4 regions of the Rhizobium sp. P28RR-XV genome follow, and region 1 is predicted to be linked to each of the others. Evidence: predicted binding sites of a transcription regulator. Region 1 holds the regulator's gene; each other region holds the start of a gene.
What was found. The regulator LexA, encoded in region 1, represses DNA repair genes until DNA is damaged. The targets are predictions, from matches to a motif close to TGTTCNNNNTGTGTTCNG.

Region 1 (4,213 bases):
CTTCTTGAGGTCGGCAAAGACTTCCATGGATTTTTCCAGACCGATGCCGCGCTTGCCTGACAGAGAGGTCCGGTTCGCCTTGTCATAGGAGGACTTGTAGACAAGGCCGATGCCGAGCTTGCCGCAGAGCTCCTTCAGGACTCCGGCGACCATGAATGCATGGTCGCGGCTCTCCATCTGACAGGGGCCGGCAATCAGCGACAGCTTGGCGGTGTTGGAAAAGAGGACCTTGGAGGCACCCTCGCCGACGGTGACTTCGGAATTCGTGCTCATGCTATCTCCTCGAAGGCGAACAATGCGCCCTGTCCGGGCGCCAGCCTTGCCAGTATACGATTGTTCTTACGCGTGTAGGTGACGCCGTTAGCAGCGAAATGCGACGATGTCACGGAAAGATCGCGCGTTTTGAAAAGGATTGCGCGCGCCCTCAGCCCGGGATCGCTGGTATGAACCGGCAAATCGTAGAATGCCTCCATTCCTTCCGGCGACAAAAGTTCGAGATCGACATTGGCCGTCTTGATCGTCAAGCCGAAGGAGTGCTCGAGGACTCGCGGACCACCAACGATCTCTTCGAAAAAGCCGCGATACACCGCTGGTGTCAGCGCGGAAAGCGCCACCCGCGCGATGCCGGTCACGCCGTTTTCGTGACGTTCGAGCGCGCCACGATCGGCCGGCAGCGGATTGATACGCTGACAGCAGAAGGCCAGGAAATCCGGCGCGCGCAGATCCGCCGCAAATGCGAGACGAAAGCCGGCCGTGGTTTCCGTTCCGTCCGGCATCTTCATCGGCCGCGAGAAATCAAGCATGCGCCCGGCCGAGATCGCGGCCGCCTTGAAACGCTCGTCGTCGTCGACGGCATCGTCGGTGCCGAAAACCACGGCCGAAAATCCATCCTCGGCGACGCGGAATCGATAAGCCTGGTCACGCGCGACGAAGACGTTGCCATCGGCAATACTCGTCTCGCATTGCTCCTGCGATGCCACGCCCAAAGGCTCGAGATAGGTCTTATCGGCAAGGAAGACACAGGCATTTTCAGTGCCGAAAGGATGGCGGGCATCCGGAGCCACCGTGAAGCCGAGCTTGCCCAGGCGCTCGCGCGCCAGAGCGATGTTGACGGTCGGCAGCACGAGATGATCCAACGGATGCGGTGACAAAGTCATGGTCCTCCCTTGTTTGCCCGCAAGAACAGATTTGCGCCCATACAATGCTCAATTCAAGACCAAAGCCAAAGCCGTGAACGCGCAGAAGAACGCGGGCGCACTAATTCTCAACTGTAGCCGGCTTATGCGACAGTCGTCGTCTCCATCCGCACATGCGCCGAGCGGGATTGACGTGAAGCGTCCATAAAGCGAACAAAGCGGCATTTCTCATATTTATCGATGAATTAGCGCGGATATAATTCCCGAGGAATTTCAAGCGATCCGTGCGATAGCGGCAATTATTTGACAGACCCGGCGAAGCTTTACTGAAATTTAAGCACTTGCAGAACACATATGGAACATATAGTGTCCGTTCTGGATTTGTTTCACGATTTTTCTTGATTTGGGGTTCCAAGACGATGTTGACGCGCAAGCAGCAGGAACTGCTTCTCTTCATTCACGAGCGGATGAAGGAGTCCGGTGTCCCGCCATCTTTCGACGAGATGAAGGACGCATTGGATCTGGCATCCAAATCCGGCATTCACCGTCTGATCACGGCGCTCGAGGAACGTGGCTTCATCCGCCGCCTGCCGAATCGGGCGCGGGCGCTCGAAGTCATCAAGCTGCCGGACGCCTATAATTCGAGCCTGCAGCCACGCCGCGGCTTTTCGCCGAGTGTTATCGAAGGCAGTCTCGGCAAACCCCAGCCGGTCGCGCCGCCAGCCCCGGCAAAGGTTGCAAACGACGACCACAACAGTTCGGTATCGGTACCGGTCATGGGGCGCATCGCTGCCGGCGTTCCGATTTCCGCCATTCAGAACAATACACATGACATTACCGTTCCCGCCGACATGCTCGGCTCCGGCGAGCATTATGCGCTGGAGGTGAGGGGCGATTCGATGATCGACGCCGGAATTTTCGATGGCGATACGGTCATCATCCGAAATTCGACGACAGCCAATCCCGGCGATATCGTCGTTGCGCTCGTTGACGACGAAGAGGCAACGCTGAAGCGCTTCCGCCGCAAGGGCGCCTCGATCGCGCTGGAAGCCGCCAATCCGGCCTATGAAACCCGCATCTTCGGGCCAGACCGCGTCAAGGTTCAAGGCAAGCTGGTAGGGCTTATTCGTCGTTATCATTGACGGATGAGTTATCACTAACAGTTGGATTACCGTTGACGGGTGATACCTGCGCAGGTGGTGTACCGAATTTGCCGGTGCGCCAATCATAGGTTCGGTGTCTGGTCCATGGTCGCTGCGGGTTTTCGAAAGCGGCAGAGATAACGGGCTTATCGGCGGTGAGCGCCATTTCGATGGACCCGGTTTTGCGCAATGTCGCACCGGTTATGAGTATCGCTCCGGAGCGGCAATGATCGAGCCGCAGTCGGATCGGGGTCACGACGATATTTGCCGTGTCGCAGGCGGACGGCAAATAGGCTGCGTTTTCTATGGTGATCAGGATAGCGCCATTATCAAGCATGGCTGCGCACCATGCGCCTTTCTGGCAGGCGAAACTTCCCTGCATCGTCCGGTCCAGCGCTTCCTCCATTGCCTTACGGACTGCCTTATGTTCTTCGCTGCTCAGTCGCTTGTGGCGATCGGTCTTGCTGATCTGCGGAAGCCGGCTATCGCTGGGGAGAATAGTGGGCGGCTGGTGTTCGGTTGCGACCAGTGCCTTCTGCCATTGTTCGAAAATGAAGGCCTGCGGCCTTTCGCGATTTGTGGCGAGTATATCGTCCTGTCGCAGCGCAACCAGGACCCCATCTTCCGAAATCATCAGATCCGGCTTCGGCACGCCGGAGTCGAATGCCGCCACGCCGGTGGATGAAAGCACCAACAGCAGCCCCAAATGGCGAAGCCGGGTCCGCAACACGGTCATGATCAGGAAGCCGGCAATGAAGGTCGGCATTAGCCAGCCGGGTTGGCGGCCGAAGGTGATGTCGCCTCCCCAACCGGCCACCGTTTTGGCGATTACGATGACGAGTTCCAGTCCCTCGCCGGTGACCTTCCAAAACGGCCCGTCCAGGCCGAAGGGCATGAGCAGCATTGCCACCATGCCGAACGGCATGACAATGAAGGAGACCACCGGCATGGCCGCGAGGTTGGCGGCGAGACCATATGTCGCCAGCCGGTGAAAATGCTCGATCGAGAAGATGGCCGTCGATGCGCCGCCGATGAACGAGGTCGACAATACGCCGCCGAAGAAGCGCGAGACGAAGAGCAGCGGGCTTAACAGGCGGATCCGCGAGAGGATGTTTTCGCGGTGCCGCCGTCGTTTCCATAACGAATAGCCCGACACCAGCGCCAGCGTTGCGGCATAGGACATCTGGAAGCTTGGGCCTAGCACCTGCGACGGCGACAGAACAAGGATGACGATGGCGGATAGCGCGACATTGCGAAGGCTGAGCGAGGGCCGATCGAAAAGTACGGCCACCAGCATGATCGCCATCATGATGAAAGCACGCTCGGCGGATACGCCGAAGCCGGAAATGAGGTAATAGGCCGTTACCGTCAAAAGCGCGCCGAAAGCCGCGAATTTCTTGGTCGGCCAGGCCTGCGCAACTCCCGGAAACAAGCTGAACAGATAGCGCAGGCCGACATAGAAGATGCCGGCCGATAGCGCCATGTTCAGCCCCGAAATTGCAATAATATGGGTAAGACCGGCAATTCGCAGCGACTCGGTCGTATCCTTGGAGATCGCACGTCTCTCATCGGTGACGAGCGCCGCAGCGAAGGCGCCCGTATCTCCCGGCAGGGTTTCCCTGATCCTGTCGCCGATGCCGTTGCGCAGGCCGGCAAGCCAGATATCGGCCTTATCCAGCAGCGAATTTGCGGTGTTATCACCGGATGGAGGCAATAGGTTCGGGCTGCCATAGGCGAAACCGTTCGCACCAATGCCATTGAAGTAAGAGCTGAAGGCGAAATCGTTGAGGTCAGGCAAAGCCGGCCCGGACGGCGGTGTCAGGCGCGCCCTGCCCTGGATGCGATCGCCGAGGTCAAACGGCTTCAGCTGCTTGCGTACGAAGATCGTGATCCGTTCCGGCGAACGGCGAATCGTGGGCTTTTCCGTTGCCGCGA
Region 2 (4,213 bases), on a different contig from region 1:
CCGATGCATGACCCGCCGCCAGCGGAACTGCCGGGGAGGGCCATCAGGTACTTCGGCGGCAATAGCTTCGATCGGCTCCGGCATGCGAAACAGCCGCAGCGGTCGCTCACCGCGGAAGAAGCCATGCCCGGCATCTTCTCTGCCGATCCGGCGCTTCGAGGCGAGGATTGCCATGGCCGGCATCGGTCGTACGGCTCGTTCGGGGATATGGCTCTGCCGCAATTCGAACCCCTGCAGGCAGTCCGGTCCCAATCGCGCAGTCACCCGATCGACAAAGGCCGCGAGCGAACCGTCCTGGCGGCTGTCTCCGACGAAATCGCCTTGCATCGCGTCGAAGGGTGCGTGCTGAAGGACATTGAGGCGGACGATCTCGAAGCCATAGCCGACATCGAGATCGTCATGAATAGCGCCAAAACGCTCCGTGAACAGGCTGGCGATCCGGCTTGGCTCCCGCAGCGGCTGCGATGCGCCGGCAGCGATGCGGAAGACCGCCCCATCCACCCTGAACAACAGGAGTTCGAAGGAGCGGCCGCCGACACCGCGGGCCTCGAGCTCCGGTTTCAGCGTTTCGGCAAGCTGGCGGGCAAGCTGCAGAATATCGTCTTCCGTCTGCACCGGTTCGGCCAGCCGTCGCTCGGCCGACAATTGCGCGACCGGCCGACGCGGCGAGATCGGCTCCTCGACGAGGCCGACGGCCTGATCGAGCCGCAGGAGCAGTTGCGCGCCAAAGCGGCGGGTAAGCGGCGCGCGTGGCGCGGCCAGAAGGTCACCCACTTGCTTCAATCCCAGCTTCTGCAACGCGGCAATGGTCTCTTCACCGAGCCTCAGCGAAGCCACGGGCAGGGGCGCCAGGGCCTCTTCCATGGCTTCGGGGAGAACGATACGGCTTTCCTCAAAATGGGCGACCGCCCAGGACAGGCCGGGCGCGGAGGAAATGGCGCCGCGCACATCGAGGCCCAGCCGGGAAATCCGGATCAATATATCCTCCAGCAGCGCCTCTTCGCCGCCGAAGAGATGGGCACAGCCGGTAATATCGAGGAATAGCCCGTCCTTGCCGTCGATCGCCACCAGCGGCGTATAGCGGTCGCACCAGTCGGCGATCGCTTCTAAAAGCTTGCGATCCGCGGCGGGATCCTCCTCGACGACATCGAGGTCGGGACAGATCGCCTTCGCCTCGGCCACGCCCTGCCCCTGCTTCAGGCCGATCATCTCCGCACGCTCGTTGAGCGCGGTGAGCCGCATGGCATTGTTGAGCTTGCCGGCACAGGCGAGCGGCGGCGCTTCAAGCCTGCCTGTCGAACGCCAGGACAGGCCCCAGCGCTTGCGGGCGATCCGGTCGGTTGGCAGATGCGGGAAGGTCAGCGCCAGAATTCGCTGCGTATTCGCCGGGAAAGGCAGGGCGTTGAGTGTCGAGGACAGGGGCAAAGCGGCGGTCATGGGCATTCCACTCCAGGGTTATGGAAAGAGGCGCCGGGTTTCGGCTTTTTTCCAAGGTCAGACGAAAGGCCGGGTGACCGATGCTGCCGCCAAGCACCGATCCATCCGGCAGGGGCCGCGCCAGCGCCGGCGCGGGTTCGACGGAAAAGCGGAAGAGAGCGCTGCTTGCTTCCTCCTCGCCTCCCTGTCGCAACAGAAACAAAGGCCGCCCTGCCGCCTTGGCTCTCAGCGCCAGCCGCCGGCTTTCGGTCAGGCCGAAACGGGCCGGATTGCCGCGCACTTCCAGAATGACAACCGCAAGAGCAGCACTCCCAAGCGCTGCCTCCGCCACCCAGAGCGCGTCTTCCAGCTTGCGCGGCGACGCCTGCAGGAAAGCCTCGGGCTCCAGCCCGAAATTCCGGATGCCGATGGCATAGGGCAGGCCCGCCTCCATCGTAGCGACCGTATCGCCGATCCACAGGATCGGAGACGTGGCCGCGTCCGTACCCGAAGCTTGCGCATGCAGCCGCGCGGCAAGCGCAAGGGTAAAGCCGCTTGCCGCTCCCGCATCGCGCAGGCCGAGCGAGCGGATTTCCGTCAGCGCATCGAGCGGCACGCCACCTTGCAGGGCAGCGTCGAGATCGTCGACGCCGGTCGCAAGAAGCGCCTGCGCAGACCTAGGCTGAACGGGCGCCGGTTGGGCAGGTAGAGGCTTCGCAATGCCTGCCGATCCCATGGTCGGCTTGGCTGCTGGCATCTCATGCGCCACTGCCGCCAGTGCCGGGATCGGCCTGCCTTCCAGTCGGGCGATGGTTTCACGCAGGGCAAAAAGCGTTTCCCGCGCCACGGCAGCCTCGGCCATGACGTTCACTCCAGATTGATAATGTTCCTGTTATGTTCTTATGGATTCCAGAGCTTGATAAAAGAGTCAACACCATTTCATAAGAAAATATTCCTTTACCTAAAGTCGGATGATTTTAGGCTTCTTCGGCCTCAAATCTGAATCCGCTCTAAAATCAAAGAAGTAGAACATGATGTCGCCCGAAAACCGCTCAAGCACTTTTCGGCATCGCAGCCTAATCCGCTCTCGTAAAAGCTGCGCAAAGTCTCTATATGACCAGCTAAGGAAGGAAGCATTCATGGCTCGCATTGACCAGAGCGAGGATTGGCGGGACCGCCACGCGCCCTCAATCAGCACATTCGAATCTCTGGCGATGGAGGCGTATAGCCATCTGCCGGAGGAATTCCGCTCGCTCACCGGCAACCTCATCATTCTCATCGAGGATTTTCCCGATGATGAGGTATTCGACGATATGGCGCTGGAGACCCCCTTCGATCTGCTCGGCCTCTTCGAGGGACGCGGCATCTCTGAGCGCTTTACCGCCCAGACCGGCGACATGCCCAACAAGATCCGCCTCTACCGCCGGCCGATCATCGATTACTGGGCTGAAAACGAGGAAACCCTCGGCGATATCATCACCCATGTCCTAATCCACGAGATCGGCCATCATTTCGGCCTGAGCGACGAGGATATGGAGCGCGTCGAGGCAAGCGCCGAGGAAGCGACGGATCGCTGATACCAGCCCGACCGCAAGACGGCTGGGTGAAGAACTTCAGTCGCTTACTGCTCGGAGAGCTTCATCTCCGGATCGTAATCCTTGCCGGCCACGTTCTTGACGACGGCCTGGCCGCACTGCATCTGGCCGCTCGCGGCATTGAAGGCGTAGGTCGGCGAGCCCGACAGCTCCCAGCCCTTGTTCAGCGCCGCGGTCACCTTGTGGCAGAAGGAAGCGTCGTCGGGGCCGGTGAGGAAGCGGTAGAGTTTCATCAAAGGATCTTTCGTAACGTATCAGTCCTTGCCCTGAGCCTGTCGAAGGGCAATGGAGCGCTGCTCGATCAGGCGAGCTTTATGGACCAGTCTTTCCGCCTGGACAAGGTGCAGCCGCTCCACCATTCGCCCGTTAAGGTTCACGACATTAAGGGCGTCGGCACCCGGTTCGGCAAAGGCTGATATGATGGCTTCGGCCTCGGCGATGGCTGTTACATCGGGGCTGAAATGCCGGTTGGCCGGCTCGATCTGGCTCGGATGGATCAGCATCTTGCCGGCAAAGCCCATGATGCGGCCCTGGCCGCATTCCGCTTCGTACGCCTCCGCATCCCTAAAATCGTTGAAAACGCTGTCGATGGCCTCAAGCCCGTAGGCGCTAACAGCAAGCACTACCTGCATTAGCCAAGGCACGAGATAGGCGCGGTCCGGCCGCGGCAGGACGCCCGTTTCCTTTCTGAGGTCGTTGAGGCCGACGACAAAGCAATCGAGCCGGCTGCCCGCCGTTCGCCCGGCCTCGGCGATCGAAGCAGCGTTCAGGATACCGCGCGGCGTCTCGATCATTGCCCAGATACGCAGGCTTTCCGGCGCATCGGCTTCCGCGAGCCTGTCGCTGACAACAGTCACGTCCTGCGGCCCGTCCACCTTGGGCAGGAGCACCCCATCCGGCTCCAGCTCCACCACCAGCGCCAGGTCGTCAGCCCCGAAATTGGAGGAAAGCGCATTGATGCGTATGATCCTTTCCTTGCCTGGCAGCGGCGAGGCCACGAAAAAGGCCCGCAAATTCTCCCGCGCCTCGGCTTTCTTTTCCGGCGAGACCGAATCCTCGAGATCGAAGATGACGGCGTCGCAATCGAGGCTCGAAAGCTTTTCCAGCGCGCGGCGGTTGATGGCGGGAACGCTTAAGACCGAGCGGCGCAGACAGGCGGGACGGGAAGGGGAGTTTTGGCTCGCAGATTGGCTCATTGTGCC
Region 3 (4,213 bases), on a different contig from region 1:
AGGCACTGAAGGATCATGGCGTTCAGGTGGCTTCGCTGCTGCCGATGTATCGCTGGGCAAGCCCACATGAAGATGAACGCAAGGCAGCCGTCTCTTATTGGAAGGAAGCCATTCATCTCGCCGTCGAGCTCGGCGTCGATACCATGAACTCCGAATTCGGCCGTGGCCCGTCTCCGGATCGCGGCCATCGCTCCAATTGCTGCGGCGGCCACTTCACGCACGAGCACAGCGAAGCCGCATGGTGGCGCTCGATCGAGGAACTGGTGCCGGTCTTCGAAAAGGAAGGCGTCAATCTCAATATGGAACCGCATCCTGAAGACTGGTGCGAGGCGCTGCATCCGGCGATCGACATGCTGAAGACGATCGGCTCGAAGAACGTCAGGTTTCTCTATTGCGCACCGCACACCTTCTACTTCGGCGACGATATGGCGAAGATGATCCGTGACGCCGGCAATCTGATTGCACATGTACATGTGGCCGACACATATAATCACAAGGCATCGTCGGGATTGCGGTACATCATCAACCCGCCGGGCGCGAAGGTGACCATCCATCAGCACATGGATATGTACCAGGGCGAAATCGATTGGGACGCATTTTTCTCATCGCTGGCGGAAGTCGGTTTCGACGGGATCGTTACGGCCTGCGTATTCGGCTGGGAAGATCGGGCTGATGCTTCCGGACGATTCATGCGATCAGAGATTCAGAACTATGTAGACAAGTACTGGAAGAAGTAACAGCTGCCAGCGGACCCAGCCTGATTGCTGATCTTGGAGAGACGCTATTCGCTGTGAATGGCGCTCAACCGGTCTTCCAATACCCGGTGCAGTGTGAGTCGGAAACCATGTGGGGTCGCCCGGATGAAGATTACCGAGCTGGGAGTAGTTCCGAGGACAAGGTTCTGCACGATATCACAGATCGTTAGGATGACCGGATACGGAAGGGCGACCGTGCACAGGGCGCTCGAGAACGACAAATCTGTCTTGCTGGAAACGCGCATTGCAATTTCGCATGCCGTGCTCGTCTTGAATCAACAAGCTATCGCCCGTTACGAGGCCGAGCTTGGCTGCTATGAGTGAGCCAAGAAGGGCGTAGCTTCGCTAGAGCAATTCCAGTGCATCGCGGTTTCCCGTCCGGAATTGCGTAGAAGCAAAAACGCTCTAGGCCCGAACCATGCCGAGTCAGATCGGCGGTATAGCTCCCGTGACCGACCGTCAGATACCGAGATCGAGCTGCGATTGTGATCGGCTGTCGTCGGTTCCTTCGTTCGTCAGGGAGGAAAGCGTGATGCCGAGCAGCCGAATGGGTCGCTTGAACGGATGGACGGTTGCCAGAAGCGCGGTTGCCGCTTCAAGGATTTCACCCATATTTGTGACCGGAAATAGGGTTGTCCGACTGCGCGTTGCCTGCGTGAAATCCGAATATTTGATCTTCACGGTCACCGTCTTGCCGCTGATGCCGCTTGTCTCGCAGTAGCGCCAGACCTTTTCTGCCAACGGCCGCAATTCTGCCGTCGCCGGACCGAGCTCGTCGATATCCTCGGGAAACGTATCTTCCGCGCCGACGGATTTACGGACCCGGTCGGGCCTCACCTGGCGTTGGTCGATGCCGCGGGCAATCCCATAGAAATATGGCCCGGCCTTTCCGAAATGCTCCTGCAGGAAGGCCAGCGACTTCGATTTTAGATCGAGCCCGGTTTCGATCCCGTACTTGCGCATACGCTCGGCGGTCGCCGGTCCGACACCATGGAATTTGCTGACCGGGAGAGCCTCGACAAATGCCGGTCCGTTCTTCGGCGTGATCACCGCCTGGCCGTTGGGCTTGTTCAGATCGCTCGCCATCTTGGCAAGGAACTTGTTATAGGAGATGCCGGCTGAGGCATTGAGTCCGGTGATCTGCTTGATCCTCGCCCGGATCTCCAGCGCGACCTCGGTGGCGATCTGCATGCCCTTGAGGTTTTCGGTGACGTCGAGATACGCCTCGTCGAGCGATAGCGGCTCGATCAGTGGCGTATATTCGGCGAAGATCTCGCGGATCTGCTGCGATACGGCCTTATAGACGTCGAAGCGCGGCGGCACGAAAATCAAATCCGGGCATTTGCGCTTCGCCGTCACCGACGGCATGGCCGAGCGAACGCCGAAGGCGCGGGCCTCATAGCTTGCTGCCGCCACCACGCCGCGCGCGGCGGACCCGCCGACCGCAAGCGGCTTGCCGCGCAGTTCGGGATTGTCCCGCTGTTCGACCGACGCGTAAAAGGCATCCATGTCCACATGGATGATTTTGCGGACAGGCGTCGAGCTCATATCGTTCATTATCGTCTCGGCAATCGGAGTTCCGTTTCAGCATTACCGCAAATCGTGGCGGACTGAAACAAATGCGGAACATATCATCCTTAGCGGCGATATCAAACCGACTGCGGAGCTTGTCGGACAGAGCTTAGTGACATCGCGGCAAGCCGGATTGTCAAAGCCCAAGCGTGCTGAGCCAATTATCGAAACTCGACACAGCCGTGCGCGACGGCGCTTCCATCTTGAAATCCCGTGAATGCCTGCGCACTTCGCTTGGATTGTAGCCGAACTCATGCGTGAAGGCCCGGCAGAAGTTGGCGGCGGACTCGAAGGCGAATTGATTGGCGATCTCGCCGATTTTCCGGCCGTCGGCGGGATCGTTAAGTGCGGCGCGCGCAGCCAGAAGCCGTCTTCTTCGGATGTAGTTGAGCACTCCGCTCGAGGTTTGGAACAGCTCGTAAAGACGGGTCCGCGAAATTGCCAGTTCACGGCTTAGCGTTTCCGGCGTCAATTCCGCGGATCCGAGATTGTTCTGAATGAAGTGCCTTGCCCGGGTCATCAACCCGCTTTGCGATATCTCGCCATCGATCTGGCCGTGCACCAAGGGGGAAATTGTGTGAAACACCATCTCGCGAAGCTGATTCCTGATGCTTGGAAGATCGTCTCTGGTTAAACGAAGAAGATTGACTTCGAGAAAATCTATGTAACTCGAAAGTAACGAGACGCGCTCACCTCCAAGCACAATATTGCTGCTGGCGCTCGGCAGTCCACCATGAGCGGCAAACAGATCGCATGGCAGGATCAGCGTCGTGGATCGCGCCGGCAAGGTCCGTCCGTAAAAGGGGTAGCCCAGCATTCGGATTTCCATCATGCCGGGCTCGTTTTCCACGACATTGCCGTTGACGCTCGTCCATGTCTTTCCGGTGCGCAGGAAGGTGATCTGCCAGTGATCTATCGAACTGAAGCGCACCTTTTCCGCGGAGCGTTCGAAGCTGAACGCTGGGGCCTCCTGCTGAATGAGCAAGACACCTTCGAGGTTCCATGCGACCTGCTTAACCGCGAACGGCTCATCGGCTTTTGCTTGATTCTGCAATCGCATATCGATCAGCGGGGCCATGCGCTCCTGCCAGGCCGCAAATTGCCGATCGGGACGCAGTTCCTCCGTTGAAAACGGCAGCGACGCCAATTCCGTACTTTCCGGGATCTCGCTGTAAAGCGGCATCTGCGCAGAACGAGGCCAGCGCCGCCGCTCGGCAGCCTTGGGCTGTTCACAAGAAATATCTGCTTTGCCCCACATCATTGCGGCGATCCCTCGATACTACATGGCGAGTTTAGTTGCCGTGATTGCAGCGCGCCCACCGAAAATTCCGCAGCTGACGCACAGCAGTTGATCATATTAAAGCCGGAATTTGTTTGTGGATTAGCCGCCGTCTCGTGATACCCAGCCTGATTTCCAACTTTTCAAGCCGGCACAAATCTGATCCCATAGTGTAACAGGAAGAGAGAGGGATAAACGCACGATAGGTTGCGTCCTCATCGTTGATGAGGCGGACATTTCTGTTCGGTAGCGCGGCGAGCAGCCTGGCAAAAGGCCAAACTGCCCGGCTGATGATTTCCTGCGGCCATCGCAAGGAACGCAAAACTAATACCCGAGAGGGTCGCATTGCCGCAAACCTTACTTCAATACTTGTAACGGTTACTTAAGCATTATTCTCTAATAATTTCAAGAATTTTATCGAGAGACCGCAATAAATTAATGGCTACACAAACGAACGTAGAGGATATGGAAGTAAGCAAATGGTAGTAAACCCGATTGAGCCGAAGTTTTATCTTTCCCGCCTTGTATCAAGCTTGACTTCTGTTTGCTTGTGCGCCCTTTTTCTTGTCTATCCGGTGGAAAATGCGGTTTCCGCACCTGTGGACAA
Region 4 (4,213 bases), on a different contig from region 1:
CCTTCGACGAAGGGCGGCCCCCATTGACGCGTGTCGTCGCCGCCGTCGGGGTTTTCCACCTTGATGACATCGGCGCCGAGATCGGCCAGCATCTGCCCGGCCCAGGGGCCTGCGAGCACGCGGGCAAGTTCGATGACGCGAATACCGGAAAGCGGGGGTTTCTTGGTTTTCTTGTCTGTCATGTCGATCCGCTCTCCCGCTTAGGGCGTGAATGCCGTTTCAGATGTATCGGATACGGGCTTGGAAGCAAAGCGCCGCTCGCGCCAGAGAATGTACAGGCCGGAGCCGATGATGATGAGGATACCGAGCCATTTGATCGCATCCGGGAAATTGCCGAAGACGAGCCAGCCGAAGACCGTGGCGGAAACGATCTCGAAATATTGCAGCGGCGCGAGCGTCGAGGCTGGCACGGCGCGATAGGCGTGCACCGTGAAGATGCCGGAAACCGCCGCGGTAGCCCCGACGCCGAGCAGGTAGAGCATGGCCGTCAGATCAGGCATGACCGGATCGAGGATCGCAGACCCCGTCGCCCGGCCTATGGCAAGCAGGATCAGGCTGAAGGCGGAGCCCCATAGGCCGGTCTGGAACTGCATCGACCAGGCATCCTCGCTATGGGAGACGACGCGCGTAATCATCACGTAGATGGCGATGCAAAGCGCGGTGACGACGGGCAGCAGGGCGACGAAGCCGACTTCCTGAAAGCTCGGCTGGATGATCAGCATCGCGCCGAAAAAGCCGACGGCGCAGGCGGTGTAGCGCCGCCAGCCGATGGTTTCCTTGAGGAAGATGCTGCTCAAGATGGTCAACATCATCGGCTCGACGAAGAAGATGGCGATGGCATCAGCCACTTCCATCACCTGCAGCGTGGTCACGAACGACACCATGGACAACGTCAGCACCGCGGCACGAATGGCATGCACGCCGCTGCGCCGCCATGTCCATACGCCCCATTGCCCGCGCATCGCCATCATCGGCAGCGCAAACAGCGATTGAAGGATGAAGCGGGCCGCGGTGACTTCGGCCGGCGGGATCGTGGTTGCGGCGAGCTTGGAGAAGATATCGATGATCGGCGAAAGGACGACGGAGAGAAACATCATCAACAAGCCGAAGGTCAGCTCCGATTGCGGCAATCGGATCGAGGAGCCGCTGGAGGTGTTCATTATAGAATTCCCATGAGAATCAGGTGTTTGCCGTCACCTCTTTGCACCAGTCGGCAAAGCGGGAAATGGCTTCATCGGCACCGATTTCGTTCAGCGTCTCGTGCCGCATGTCGGGATAGATCTCGGTTGTGATATGAGAGAAACCGGCACTTTTCAAATGGTTTGCCAGCCAGGAGATCGCTTTCGCATTGTCCGTTGCCGGATCCTTGGCCCCCCCGACGAGATGGATGGGCATATCGCGCCGGAGCCGGTCGAGATAGGCTTTTTGCGGTGCCCGGAAAGTAAGCTCGAAAATGTCGAGCCAGAGCGAGACGGAGGCATCGAAGCCGCAAAGCGGATCGGCGATATATTTGTCCACGTGCTCGGGGATGCGCGAAAGCCAGTCGAAGTCGGTACGGCGATTGGTGATCGACCGGCCCCAGGTGCCGAAGGTCAGCTTCGGCAAGGGGCCGCTTGGAACATCCGATCCCTTGAACATGCGCTCTGTCTTGAGGATGAGCTGGGCGGCGCGGCCCCCAAGGCCCGCATTGAAATTGGAATTCCACACGGTGACGGCATCGAACTTGTCCGGATGCGTGACGATCGTGTTGAGGCTGATCAATCCGCCCATGGAGTGGCCGAAGAGGATGATGGGCAGGCCGGGATGAGCCCCTGCGGCAAGCTCGCGCATGGCGAGCACATCGGCAATGACGCGAGCCACCCCATCTTTTCGAGCAAATCGGCCGATGGGCGCATCATGGGCAACGGTCTCGCCGTGGCCGCGATGATCATGTGCGTAGACGTGGAAGCCCTGGGCGGCCATCGCATCCGCAAAGGTTTCGTAGCGGCGGGAATGTTCGGCAAGGCCATGTGATATCAGCAGGATGCCACGTGCTTCTCCCGTTGCCGGCACGTAATGATAGGCAATCTTCGCGCCCGTCGGGCTATTCAGGCGCTCAGTATCCGCGAACATGCATTCGATCCTCCCTATTCGGACGAAAGGTTATCATTCGCCGGATTGCAATGGATAGGTGCCGGAGCTCACAGAAATAAATCTTTCCGAGCGTTACGATTCAGGATTGCGTCCGCTCGATCAAACTGCTTATTTGTTCTTATAATGTTCTTATTGGAGGCAGGAATGAAGCAGTTGCTTCGGGTATTTGCAGTTGTATTTCTTTCGGTTGGGACGGCCGCGAGCGCTATGGCGCAGGAGCATAGCCGCGGGCGGACGCGCTTTATCCTGGCGGCGAGCTGGGAGCCGGCATTTTGCGCGACGAACCAGAAGAAGGCCGAATGCCGGAACCAGTCGTCGAACGATTACGATGCCAAGAACTTCTCGCTGCACGGCCTCTGGCCCATGCGGCAGGAATATTGCGATGTTTCGGAGGATTTGAAGCAGGCGGATCGCGGCCGTGATTGGAAGGACCTGCCGGCGGTGCAGCTGTCGCAGGATGTCAAGGCGAAGCTGGACAAGGCAATGCCGGGCACGCAATCGGGCCTCGATCGGCATGAATGGGTCAAGCACGGCACCTGTACCAAGCTCAGTGCCGACGAGTATTTTTCCATCGCCGCCGGCCTGGTCGCCGAGCTCAATGCGTCGTCAGTGCGCGATCTCTTTGCTGAGAATATCGGCAAGGAGCTGGATGCTGAAAGCATCAAGGCGGCCTTCGACCAGAGCTTCGGCGAGGGCGCCAATGCACGCATCAAGATGAGCTGCCGCCGCGTCGGCGATGTCAGAATGATTTCGGAGTTGACCATCGGCCTCTCGGAGGATGCGATCGAGCCCCAGCAGGGTAACGAGCCGCGGCTCGCCAAACTGATCCAAAGCGCGGGCAGCACCGCTTTCGGCTGCGACCGTGGCGTGGTGGATGCCGCCGGTTTCTGAAGAAATACGGCTTTTCTGACGCGGATAATGCCCTCGGACAAGGTTTCGCCGTTGCCCGAGGGCGGGGTTTCGCCTACATAGCGGCACAATTCGTACTGTTTCCGCCCGTGGAGTAACCCAAGCTATGGCACGTCAGTTCATTTATCATATGTCGGGTCTGAATAAGGCCTATGGCGCCAAGAAGATTCTCGAGAACATTCATCTCTCCTTCTACCCCGACGCCAAGATCGGTATTCTCGGCCCGAACGGTGCGGGTAAGTCGACGGTGCTGCGCATCATGGCCGGCCTCGACAAGGAATATACCGGCGAGGCATGGCTGGCCGAAGGCGCGACCATCGGCTATCTGCCGCAGGAGCCGCAGCTCGATCCGGCAAAGACGGCGCTTGAAAACGTCATGGAAGGCGTTGCCGCCAAGACGGACATCCTCAATCGCTACAACGAATTGATGATGAATTACTCCGACGAGACGGCGGACGAGGGCGCCAAGCTCCAGGACATCATCGACAGCCAGAACCTTTGGGACCTGGAAAGCCAGGTCGAAATGGCGATGGACGCGCTGCGCTGCCCTCCCGGTGACGCCGACGTCACCAACCTTTCCGGCGGCGAACGCCGCCGTCTGGCCTTGTGCAAGCTGCTGCTGTCCCAGCCGGACGTGCTGCTGCTCGACGAGCCGACCAACCATCTCGACGCCGAAACCATCGCCTGGCTTGAAAAGCACCTGCGCGCCTATCCGGGCGCCGTGCTGATGATTACCCACGACCGCTACTTCCTCGACAACGTCACGGGTTGGATTCTCGAACTCGATCGCGGTCGCGGCATCCCCTACGAAGGCAACTATTCCGCTTACCTGCAGGCCAAGGCAAAGCGCATGCAGCAGGAAAATCGCGAAGAAGCGAGCCGCCAGAAGGCGCTTGCGCGCGAGCAGGAGTGGATTGCTTCCAGCCCGAAGGCACGCCAAGCCAAGTCCAAGGCCCGTATCCGCGCCTATGACGAGCTGGTCGATGCGGCGGAAAACCAGCGTCCCGGCGACGCGCAGATCATCATTCCGGTCGGCGAGCGCCTCGGTCAGGTTGTCATCGAAATGGAAGGCATCAACAAAGGGTATGGCGACCGGATGCTGATCGAAGGCCTGTCGCTGAAGCTGCCGCCGGGCGGTATCGTCGGCGTCATCGGCCCGAACGGCGCGGGT

Region 2: the regulator LexA is predicted to act here: its motif matches at 2,301-2,318, upstream of HGP12_RS34205 (ImuA family protein).
Region 3: the regulator LexA is predicted to act here: its motif matches at 2,367-2,384, upstream of dinB (DNA polymerase IV).
Region 4: the regulator LexA is predicted to act here: its motif matches at 2,247-2,264, upstream of HGP12_RS25530 (ribonuclease T2 family protein).

Annotation. Positions count from the first base shown of each region.
Region 1 covers NZ_JABAIG010000001.1:585,406-589,618, forward strand. The annotation lists gene kdsA (3-deoxy-8-phosphooctulonate synthase) at 1-273, opposite strand, end outside; gene HGP12_RS02835 (VOC family protein) at 270-1,157, opposite strand; gene lexA (transcriptional repressor LexA) at 1,556-2,278, shown strand; gene HGP12_RS02845 (ComEC/Rec2 family competence protein) at 2,259-4,213, opposite strand, start outside.
Region 2 covers NZ_JABAIG010000013.1:54,167-58,379, forward strand. The annotation lists gene HGP12_RS25820 (Y-family DNA polymerase) at 1-1,242, opposite strand, end outside; gene HGP12_RS34205 (ImuA family protein) at 1,283-2,278, opposite strand; gene HGP12_RS25830 (metallopeptidase family protein) at 2,556-2,993, shown strand; gene HGP12_RS25835 (DUF1737 domain-containing protein) at 3,038-3,244, opposite strand; gene HGP12_RS25840 (CoA ester lyase) at 3,266-4,207, opposite strand.
Region 3 covers NZ_JABAIG010000005.1:249,587-253,799, forward strand. The annotation lists gene HGP12_RS12735 (sugar phosphate isomerase/epimerase family protein) at 1-737, shown strand, start outside; gene dinB (DNA polymerase IV) at 1,215-2,312, opposite strand; gene HGP12_RS12745 (helix-turn-helix domain-containing protein) at 2,464-3,588, opposite strand; gene HGP12_RS12750 (hypothetical protein) at 4,086-4,213, shown strand, end outside.
Region 4 covers NZ_JABAIG010000012.1:164,984-169,196, forward strand. The annotation lists gene HGP12_RS25515 (CaiB/BaiF CoA-transferase family protein) at 1-182, opposite strand, end outside; gene HGP12_RS25520 (DMT family transporter) at 201-1,160, opposite strand; gene HGP12_RS25525 (alpha/beta hydrolase) at 1,180-2,112, opposite strand; gene HGP12_RS25530 (ribonuclease T2 family protein) at 2,278-3,024, shown strand; gene ettA (energy-dependent translational throttle protein EttA) at 3,149-4,213, shown strand, end outside.